DNA from 2 places in the Kitasatospora sp. NPDC057965 genome. Region 1 is predicted to be linked to the other one. Evidence: predicted binding sites of a transcription regulator. Region 1 holds the regulator's gene; the other holds the start of a gene.
What was found. The regulator HspR, encoded in region 1, represses chaperone genes until heat shock. The targets are predictions, from matches to a motif close to TTGAGNNNNNNNNNCTCAA.
Positions count from the first base shown of each region.

Region 2: lon (endopeptidase La) is a predicted target of HspR. The motif match lies at 1,806-1,824, and genes of this name have one in related genera.

Region 1 is NZ_JBHVPZ010000004.1:370,239-375,418, forward strand. It holds gene ACFVVU_RS07480 (helix-turn-helix domain-containing protein) at 1-46, shown strand, start outside; gene ACFVVU_RS07485 (hypothetical protein) at 54-680, opposite strand; gene ACFVVU_RS07490 (hypothetical protein) at 1,019-1,189, shown strand; gene ACFVVU_RS07495 (LuxR family transcriptional regulator) at 1,246-2,247, opposite strand; gene ACFVVU_RS07500 (heat shock protein transcriptional repressor HspR) at 2,464-2,979, opposite strand; gene dnaJ (molecular chaperone DnaJ) at 2,987-4,138, opposite strand; gene grpE (nucleotide exchange factor GrpE) at 4,297-4,935, opposite strand; gene dnaK (molecular chaperone DnaK) at 4,932-5,180, opposite strand, start outside.
Region 2 is NZ_JBHVPZ010000019.1:2,243-7,422, forward strand. It holds gene ACFVVU_RS24205 (response regulator transcription factor) at 1-359, opposite strand, end outside; gene ACFVVU_RS24210 (rhomboid-like protein) at 909-1,709, shown strand; gene lon (endopeptidase La) at 1,847-4,261, shown strand; gene ACFVVU_RS24220 (GtrA family protein) at 4,382-4,972, shown strand; gene ACFVVU_RS24225 (ROK family protein) at 4,965-5,180, shown strand, end outside.

The sequences.
Region 1 (5,180 bases):
GCTGTTCCAGCTCGGCTGGCAGATGCGGGGGGCCCGCGATGACTGAAACGCGGTCAGCCGGTGGCGGCGCCGGTGGGCCAGTAGCCGGACGGGCCGACGGCGGGGGGCTGCTGGCGGGGGACGGTGAACTGCTCGCCGGGGGCGGTCCAGAAGCCCTCGCGCAGGGAGAGCGCCATGCCGGCCCAGTCGAGGGCGGTCTCCACGGTGTGGTGGAGGGCCTCCTGGGACCAGGTGTCGTCGAAGACCAGCGGCAGGACGGGGGCGACCTGCTCGATGGTGGCGATCAGCGGGTTGTGGGTGATGGCCTCGTCGACGAGCAGGACGATCGGCTTGCGCAGCGCCGACGCCCAGCCCAGCTCCAGGCTCACGCCGGCGGAGAGCGGCGCGCCGACGTAGGCGAAGACCAGGTCCGCGGACTGCAGCGCGCGGAAGTCCGACGGCACACGGGGCTCGGGGGCGCGCCCGGCGACGGTCCAGGCGTCACTGTGGTGGGCGCTGTACACGGCGGCGCCACTGCGGAGGAGGGTGGTGCGCAGGGTCGTCAGCCGCGTCCGGCTGGCGAGGGTCACCACACTGTCCGCGGGCCCGGTCAGCCGCATCAGCGGCGCGGCCAGGAACACGCGTGCACGCCGGCCCTCATGGGCCTGGCTGTCGTGGTGACGCAGGTAGGGCTCGGTCATGTCGACTCCGGGGGAATGGCCGACCGGGGTGGTTGGTGTCGGCAGATGCTGTTGGTGAGGGCTGCTCAGCTGACAGGGCTTGGGGAATCGTTGGTTGAACAGAGAATTTGAAGGTACATTGGCAAGTTTGGCGAGCCTGCAATGGACCATCGAGAGCGAACTGATCGTCCATCGGTGACCGCTGCCCCGTCCAGGTTTGCGTGGTGTCATCTGGATGCCTGGCAGGGAGATGACGCACTGGGCGGCGGAAGCATGGTGACACCGGGCCGTGTTGTACGGCACCATGAGTGGACGTTCGTTCTAGATGTCCGGTGGCTGATCCATTCAGAGGAAGTGATGTGCGTATGTCTCGTATGCGCCGATCCGGCCGGAAGGTTCTGCTTCCGCTCGTCATGGGTGTGGCGGCCCTGGTGATCGCCTGGGCCGGCGTGCCGCAGGGGCAGTCCGCCGAGACCGGGCGGAGCGAGCATGTCGCGGCCCTCACCGACGCCGACATCAACTGGACCTGAGCCGCCCGCGGTTCCGGTGCCGGCGCGTGGACGCGCGGCCGGGAGCGGTGGACGCGCTACGCGTGGGGGTCGTCCTCGTTGGCGGCCCGTCCGAGAACGTAGCCGAGCTGGAACAGGGAATCCACGTTGTAGTCCTCGCGCATTTCGGCGATGTGCCGGGCGAGCGTTCTCTCGCTGATCCCCAGGCGGCGCGCGATGACTCGGTGATTCGTTCCCGAGAGCAGCAGTTCGATGATGGTCTGCCGTAGCCTCGATACCACTTGGCGCGGTACTGCCGGGTGGCCGTCGAATTCGAGTGCGCGGCCCCAGTTCCGCTCGAACACTTCCTCGGCCAGGTATTCGATGACTGATTGGTCGTGTATGAAGGCAGCCAGGCTCATGTCATCATCGACCGGGATGACGGCGATGCGCCGGTCGATGATGATGAGCCGGGTGTAGGGCTCGTCGAGCGTTCTGAACTGCCACCCGGCGGCGGCCAGCGTGGTGACGTAGTCGCGGGTGGGCTGGTGGTACCGCGTGCTGGCGTGATAGATCGTCCGCATCGTCGCGCCGCGCCGCAGGACCTCCAGGTCGCTCTCCAGGTTCGCGGCCAGGACGTCCGGTGGTCGCGGGCCGCCGGGTTGCATCGCCAGCGCCTCCTCCAGCCCGCCGGCCGTGGACTGCCGCACCCGCTGGTTGATGAGGGCCTTGCCCCGGACGTACTCGATCTGCCCGCCGCTCTGGCCCGGCGAGTGGAATTCCTCGGCCAGTTCGGCCAGTTCGGTCGGAAGCGAGACGGCGCGGGACAAATGTTCCAGGGCCTGCCGCTGCCAGGTGAGGCTCAGACTGGCGGACAGCTGGGCCGGATCGGCCGCGATCAGCATGCGCGGTTCGTCCAGATCCGGAACCAGGAGACCGATCGACAGGAGTTCGTCGAACACCTGTGATTCGTCCGGGTCGTTTCCTTTCCGGGCAATTCTGCCGTCCTTGCGGAGGACGGCCAAATAGAGTTCCCGGGCATCGGTCGAGAGAATCCGCGGCGCTCCGGCCGCGGCGCCGCTCTGCTCCCGACCGTTCATTCTCGTCTCCTTGTCATCGACCGGCGGAAGCGGTCAACAGGGGCACGGGCCACGCCGCCTCATCGGCGATCCTAGAGGTACGGCGTGTCGCGGCGGCCGGGATCCGTTGACCGGCGGTTCGGTCCAGGTCCTCAACACTCTCTCACCAACGCCGTGCCGCCGGCACCCCCCGGCCAGGGGGAAACCGGCGGCGGTGCGCGGTGGCGACAGGGGCCGTCAGCGCTTGGGACGCCAGACGACGAGGGCGCTGGAGTGCGGGGTGGGCGGCTGGTAGGGGACGAGGTCGCGGCGGTAGGAGGCGTGGATGGTGGCCTCGCGCTGCTGGAGCGCGGTGGCGGCGCCCTCCAGGGAGTCGACCAGCTCGGTTATCCGGGACTGGAGCGCGGTGACCTGGTTCTCCAGTTCGATGATCCGCTTGATGCCGGCCAGATTGATGCCCTCGTCCTGGGAGAGCCGCTGGACCTCGCGCAGCTGCTGGATGTCGCGCGCGGAGTAGCGGCGCCCGCGCCCGGCGGTGCGGTCGGGACAGACCAGGCCGAGCCGGTCGTACTGACGGAGCGTCTGCGGGTGCAGGCCGGAGAGCTCGGCGGCCACCGAGATCACGTAGACCGGGGTGTCCTCGGTCAGCACGTACTGGGGCTGCGGGGCGGTCCGGCGGGTGGTGCGGCGGGCGCCGCCGCCACCGGGCAGGCCCTCGCCCAGGCCGGGGCCGATGGGGTCGTCGGGGGTCATCTGGTCGTCACGCTCCCTCCGCCGCCCGGAAGAGAGCGGCTCGTGGGTCGTCGGAGGCGGTCGCCTCGCGGTACTGCTCCAGGGCGGTCAGCGCATCGCCGGTGACGCTCTGGGGCACCACGACCTCCACGGTGACCAGGAGGTCGCCGCGGGTGCCGTCCTTGCGGGTGGCGCCCTTGCCGCGGGCCCGCAGGGTGAGGCCGTTGGCGCTGCCCGGCGGCAGCTTGAGCTTCACCGACGGGCCGTTCAGGGTCGGCACCTCGATGGTGCCGCCGAGGGCGGCCTCGGGGAAGCTGACCGGGACGGTCACCGTCAGGTTGTCGCCCTTGCGTCCGAAGACGGGGTGGGAGTCGACGTGGACGCTGACGTACAGGTCGCCGGGCTGGCCGCCGCGCTCGCCCTGGGCGCCCTTGCCCTTGAGCCGGATCCGCTGGGCGTCCTGGACGCCGGCCGGGATCCGGACCTGCATGGTGCGGGCGGAGCTGGCGCGGCCGCTGCCGTGGCAGTCCGGGCACGGGTCGTCGACGATCATGCCGCGGCCGCGGCAGTCCCGGCAGGGCTCGGAGAGCGCGAAGGCGCCCTGGCCGCGGCTGACGGTGCCGGAGCCGACGCAGGTCGGACAGACCCGCGGGGTGGTGCCGGACTTGGCGCCGGTGCCGTTGCACAGCCGGCAGGGGGCCTGACTGGTCATCCGCAGCGGGACGGTGGCACCGTCGACGGCCTCCTCGAAGGAGAGCGTCACCTCGGTCTCGACGTCGGCGCCGCGCCGCGGCTGGGCCTGCCGGCCGCCGCGGTTGAACAGGCCGCCGAAGACGTCCCCGAGGCCGCCGGTGTTGCCGCCCTGGGTGCCGCTGAAGAGGTCGCCGAAGTCGAAGCTGTAGCTGCCGGTGCCCCCGGGGCCGCCGGGGCGGAAGCCGCCGTTGGCGAAGAGGCTGCGGGCCTCGTCGTACTCCTTGCGGCGCTTCTCGTCGGAGAGGACGTCGTACGCCTCGGAGATGTCCTTGAACCGCTCCTCGGCCTTGGTGTCGCCCTTGTTGGCGTCGGGGTGGAACTCGCGCGCCAGCTTGCGGTAGGTCTTCTTGATCTCCGTGGCGCTGGCGTCCTTGGGCACGCCGAGGACCTTGTAGTAGTCCTTCTCCACGTAGTCCTTGCCGCTCATGGCCGGCGCCACCTCCCGAGGTCCATCGTCACAGTGCTGTCAACGGTCCGGGCACGGCGTTCCGTGCCCGGGCCCATCGACAGCGCGCTGCGGAGCCGGCCGCCGTACTGGCCGGCGTACGACTCCGCAGCGCAGGGGTTTTCAGCTGTCACCGCTGGTCAGCTGTCCGAGCCACCGTCGGCCTGGTCCTTCTTCTCCCCGCCCTTGGCGGTGTCGGAGTCCGGACCGGACGTGGTCTGGGTGCCCGGCTGGGGCTCCGCGACCGCGACCATCGCCGGGCGGATGATCCGCTCGCCGATCCGGTAGCCGGGCTGGAGGATCTGGACGCAGGTGTCCTCGGTGACGTCCGAGGAGTAGCTGTGCATCAGCGCCTCGTGCATGGTCGGGTCGAAGGGCTCGCCCTCCTTGCCGAACTGCTGCAGGCCCAGCTTGGCGACGACCGTCTCCAGCGACTCCGCGACGGACTTGAAGCCGCCCGTCACCTCGCCGTGGTCGCGGGCGCGGCCGATGTCGTCCAGCACCGGGATCAGCGACTCCAGGATGTTGGAGACGGCGATCTCGCGGACCGTCAGCCGGTCGCGCTCGACCCGCTTGCGGTAGTTCTGGTACTCGGCCTGGAGGCGCTGGAGGTCGGCGGTGCGCTCGGCCAGCTCGCGCTTGGCCGAGGCGGCCTCCTCCGTGCCGGAGGCGGCGGAGCCCTCGGCCCCGGCCGCGGCGGCCTCCTCAGCCGCCTTGATCACGGCCTCCTCGGCGGCGGAGTCGTCGCCGGGCTCGGCACCCTGCGGCTTCTCCGTCATGCCGCACCGCCCTTGGGCTTCTCGTCGTCCACGATCTCGGCGTCGACGACGTCGTCGTCCTTGGCACCGGCGTCACCGGCCGCACCCGCGCCCGCACCGGCCGCACCGGCGGCGTCGGCGTTGGCGTACAGCGCCTGGCCGAGCTTCTGGGCGGTGGTGGAGACCTTCTCCGAGGCCTCGCGGATCTTCGCGATGTCCTCGCCCTTCAGGGCCTCCTTGAGCTCGCCGATGGCGGTCTCGACCTC
Region 2 (5,180 bases), on a different contig from region 1:
AAGGGCTTGGTCATGTAGTCGTCGGCGCCGACGCCGAGGCCGACCAGCAGGTCCGTCTCGTCGTCCCGCGCGGTGAGCATCAGGACCGGTACCGGGCGCTGGGCCTGGATCCGGCGGCACACCTCCAGGCCGTCGAAGCCGGGCAGCATGATGTCGAGGACGACGAGGTCGGGCTGCCAGGTGTGGAAGCCGTCGACGGCGCCCGGGCCGTCGTGGGCCACGGCGACCTTGAAGCCCTCCGCGCCCAGCCGGGCCGCGATGGACTCGGCGATCGTGGGCTCGTCCTCGACCACCAGCACTCTGCGCTGACTGCTCACCGTGCCGCCGGCGTTCTGGTTGTCCTGCTGAATTTCTGTCACGGTCACGCCACCGCCCCCAGGGCTGCGGGCCGGCCACCTGTGGGGATGGCGAAGGCTCCGCTCGTAGTCTTGTTCCGTCGTGGACTGTGCCGGGTCCGCCGTCCCGTCGCGTGCGCGGTGCCGGCGAGCGGGCGTGCGCCGCTCACTTGTCCCGCACACCTCGCAGCGTACGGACAGCGGGTGATTCCCGGCAGGTGGACCGGACATTTCCGGCCCGCGGGCCGGCTTGCCGGGCCGGCCGTCGGGCCCACTCGGAAGTGGGCACGGGCCGATACCTTACCCGGCGTTTTTTCACTCCGTAACGGTACGTATGCACATCGATCGACGCCAAGGCGCCGGTCAGCGGGGACGGGCACCGGTATTGGGGGAGAAGGTATGGACCAATTCGACCACCCCTCGATCCCCCCGCGCCCAGCGTTCTCCCAGCGTGCTCCCAGCCGCCGGCCGTACCGTGGCCACGACAAATCACGGGGGGTGGGATTTCCGGTACGCGCCGGAACGTTGGACACGCGCGGGGGCGACGGTCACGGGCGGCGGAGCGGAGGCGGCATGACGGAGCGACAGGTGCGCGCCGGGCGCGGCGGTCCGCCGTACGGGATGCTCCGGCACGGCCTTCGGGCCGGGGCGGCCGACTGGCTGCTGGCCCGGGTGCCGACCCCGCGGCGCAATCCCTTCGCGCTGGGCTACCTCGCCGTGGTCGGCGTCACCACCACCTTCGCCCAGCTGGCCGACCCGGACCTCGTGCTGCGGCTCCAGGAGGCGTCCAGCTCGGACGGGCACAACCTGCTCCAGCACCCGCTGCGCGCGCTGCTGCTGAGCGGCTTCTGGGTGGCCGGCCCGAACTGGGTGCCCTACCTGTGGGCCTTCGCCCTCACCGTCGCGCCGCTGGAGCGCCGGGTCGGCCCCGTCCGGGCGGCCGCCGTCTTCGCCGCCGGGCACATCGGCGCCACCCTGCTCTCCCAGGGCGTGGTCGTCGTCGGGGTGGAGGCCGGGCGGCTGGAGCCGGCCGCGATGGACTACCTGGACATCGGCGTCAGCTACGGCGTGCTGGCCAGTCTCGGTGCGCTGGCCGGGCTGCTGCGGCCGGGCGGGCGGGTGGTCGCGCTCGGACTGGCCGCCGCGCTGATCGCCGGGCAGATCGCCGAGGACCGGGACCTCGTCACCGGGGTCGGTCACCCGGCGGCGCTGCTGGCCGGGGTGGCGCTGTGGCGGTGGCTGCGCCGTTGGGACGGGCACCGGCCGCGCCGCAACCGGCTCGGAGCGTTCGCCGGGCGCCCCCGTTCGGCTTCCGCGCCGGCCTCCGCGCCGGCCTCCGGGGCGGGGCGGGGTGCGGTGCTGGAGCGGCTCTGAGCCGGGTCCGGTCCCGTTTTTGACGGCCCGGCCGGGACTCCTCGGCCGTTCGCTCACGGCGAACGCGGCCCGGGGAACATCCGGCGGCCGCGAAGCCTTAGTCAGGTCGACTCAAGTTCGCTGACTGGGGAGAGATCATGGCATCGACGTCCACACCGCTCACCCTGCCCGTGCTGCCGCTCGACGACGAGGTCGTCCTGCCGGGCATGGTCGTTCCGCTGGACCTGAAGGACACCGAGGTCCGCGCCGCCGTCGAGGCCGCGCGCGCCGCCGCCCCCGGCAGCACCGGCAAGCCCCAGGTCCTGCTGGTGCCGCGGGTGGACGGCTCGTATGCGGCGGTCGGCACCCTCGCCACCGTCGAGCAGGTCGGCCGGCTGGCCGACGGCCCCAATGCGATCGGGCAGCCGGCCGCGCTGGTGCGCGCGGTGCGCCGGGTGCGGATCGGCGTCGGCACCACCGGGCCCGGCGCCGCGCTCTGGGTGGAGACCACGCCGTTCCGGGAGTCCTCGGTCGGCACCCCGGTGGCCGGGCGGGCCGCCGAGCTGGTCAAGGAGTACAAGAACCTGTCCACCCAGTGGCTGCGCAAGCGCGGCGCCTGGCAGATCGTCGACCGGGTGGCCGCCATCGAGGGTGTCGGCGAGCTCGCCGACAACATCGGCTACGCGTCCTTCGTCACCGCCGAGCAGAAGCTCAAGGTGCTGCTGGAGGCCGACCAGGTCGCGCGACTGGAGTACGCGCTCGGCCTGCTCCGCGACCACCTCGCCGAGGAGGAGGTCAACGACACCATCCGCAAGGACGTCGAGGAGGGCGTGGCCAAGCAGCAGAAGGAGTTCCTGCTCCGCCGCCAGCTGGAGGCCGTCCGCAAGGAGCTGGCCGAGCTGAACGGCGACCCGGCCGACGAGGAGGAGGACTACCGCGCCCGGGTGGAGGCCGCCGACCTGCCGGAGAAGGTCCGCGAGGCCGCGCTCAAGGAGGTCGACAAGCTGGAGCGCTCCAGCGACCAGTCGCCCGAGGGCTCGTGGATCCGCACCTGGCTGGACACCGTCCTGGAGCTGCCCTGGAACGAGCGCACCGAGGACTCCTACGACATCGCCGGCGCCCGCGCGGTGCTGGACGCCGACCACGCCGGCCTGGCCGACGTGAAGGAGCGGATCGTCGAGTACCTGGCCGTCCGCAAGCGCCGGGCCGACCAGGGGCTCGGCCTGGTGGGCGGGCGCCGCGGCGGCGCGGTGCTGGCCCTGGTCGGCCCGCCCGGCGTCGGCAAGACCTCGCTCGGCGAGTCGGTGGCCCACGCCATGGGCCGCAAGTTCGTCCGGGTCGCGCTCGGCGGCGTCCGGGACGAGGCGGAGATCCGCGGCCACCGGCGCACCTACGTCGGCGCGCTGCCCGGCCGGCTGGTCCGCGCCATCAAGGAGGCCGGCTCGATGAACCCGGTCGTCCTGCTCGACGAGATCGACAAGGTCGGCTCCGACTACCGGGGCGACCCGGCCGCCGCCCTGCTGGAGGTGCTCGACCCGGCGCAGAACCACACCTTCCGGGACCACTACCTGGAGGTCGAGCTGGACCTCTCCGACGTGGTCTTCCTCGCCACCGCCAATGTGCTGGAGGCCATCCCCGAGCCGCTGCTCGACCGGATGGAGCTGGTCCGCCTGGACGGCTACACCGAGGACGAGAAGGTCGTCATCGCCCGTGACCACCTGCTCCCGCGCCAGCTGGAGAAGGCCGGGCTGAAGGGCGAGGAGGTCGCGGTCGACGAGCCGGCGCTGCGCAGGCTGGCCGGCGAGTACACCCGCGAGGCGGGCGTGCGCAACCTCGAACGGGCCATCGCCCGGGTGCTGCGCAAGGTTGCCGCGCAGCACGAGCTGGGCGAGCGCGAGCTGCCCGCCGCGATCGGCGCCGACGACCTGCGTGCCCTGATCGGCCGGCCGCACCACGTCCCGGAGGCGGCCCAGGAGCCCGCCGAGCGGCGCACCGCGGTGCCCGGCGTGGCCACCGGACTGGCGGTCACCGGGGCCGGCGGCGACGTGCTCTACATCGAGGCCTCGCTCGCCGACGCCGAGACCGGCGGCACCGGGCTGACCCTGACCGGCCAGCTGGGCGACGTCATGAAGGAGTCCGCGCACATCGCGCTCTCCTACCTGCGCTCGCGCGGCGCCGAGCTGGAGCTGCCGGTCACCTCGCTGCGCGACCGCGGCGTGCACCTGCACGTCCCGGCCGGGGCCGTCCCCAAGGACGGGCCGAGCGCCGGCATCACCATGACCACGGCGCTGGCCTCGCTGCTCTCCGGACGCAAGGTGCGCACCGACGTGGCGATGACCGGTGAGGTGTCGCTGACCGGGCGGGTGCTGCCGATCGGCGGGGTGAAGCAGAAGCTGCTCGCCGCCGACCGGGCCGGGATCACCACGGTGATCATCCCCAAGCGCAACGAGGCCGACCTGGACGACGTCCCCGCCGAGGTGCTGGAGCGGCTGAGCGTCCACCCGGTCGCGGACGTCCGGGAGGTGCTGGAGCTGGCCCTGGAGCCGGCCGGCGTGCTGGTGGCGGCGGCCTGACCGACCCGCGGGGGCCGTCGTGAGGCCCGTCGCGAGGCCCGTCGCGGCCGGTCCGCGGCCCGTCCCGTCCGGTGGATCGCCGGAGGGGACGGGCCGCGTGCCGCGTGCCAGACTGCGAGGGTGCCGTCCTTGACCCAGCGCGCCCTGGCCCGGGTCCCGGAGGGGGTGCGCCCCTTCCTGGTCCGGCACCGGAGCCTGGTGAAGTTCCTGCTGGTCGGCAGCGGCTGCTTCGCCCTGACGCTGCTGATCAACTACGCGCTGCGGCTGACCCTGCTGGAGCGCAAGCCCGTGCTGGCGCTGACCGTTGCGACGGTGGCCGGCACCGCCGTCTCCTACGTGCTCAACCGGCGGTGGAGCTTCCGCTCCTCCTGGCGGCGGCGCGAACCGCTGCTGTTCCTGCTGGTGAGCGCCGTCGCCATCGTCGTCAACGTGCTGCCGCTGATCGCCTCGCGCTACGTGTTCGGGCTGCGCGAGCCACGGGTCGGCCCGGTCACCCGGGAGGTGGCCGACTTCCTGAGCGGGATGGTGCTGGGCACCTTCGCGGCGATGCTGTTCCGCTTCTGGGCCATGCGGCGCTGGGTCTTCACCCGGATGGAGCAGCCCGTCGCGGACACCGCCGGGGTGTTCGCCGATCCGGGCCCCGAGGGCCGGCGAGGCCCGGTCCCGTCGGTGCGGTCGGCGGAGGCCGGAGCGGGTGAGGGCGATGCGTGAGCCGGACGGTCCGGGGCGTGGGGCCGGGCCCGCGAGCCAGCAGGGCATGCGCCGGGCCAATCTGGCGCTGGTGCTGCGGGTCGTCTCCCGCGCCCCGCGCTCCCGCGCCGAGGTGGCGGCCGAGAGCGGGCTGACCAGGGCCGCCGTCTCCTCGCTCGCCGAGGAGCTGATCGCGGCCGGACTGGTGGTCGAGGAGGGCCCGGCCGCG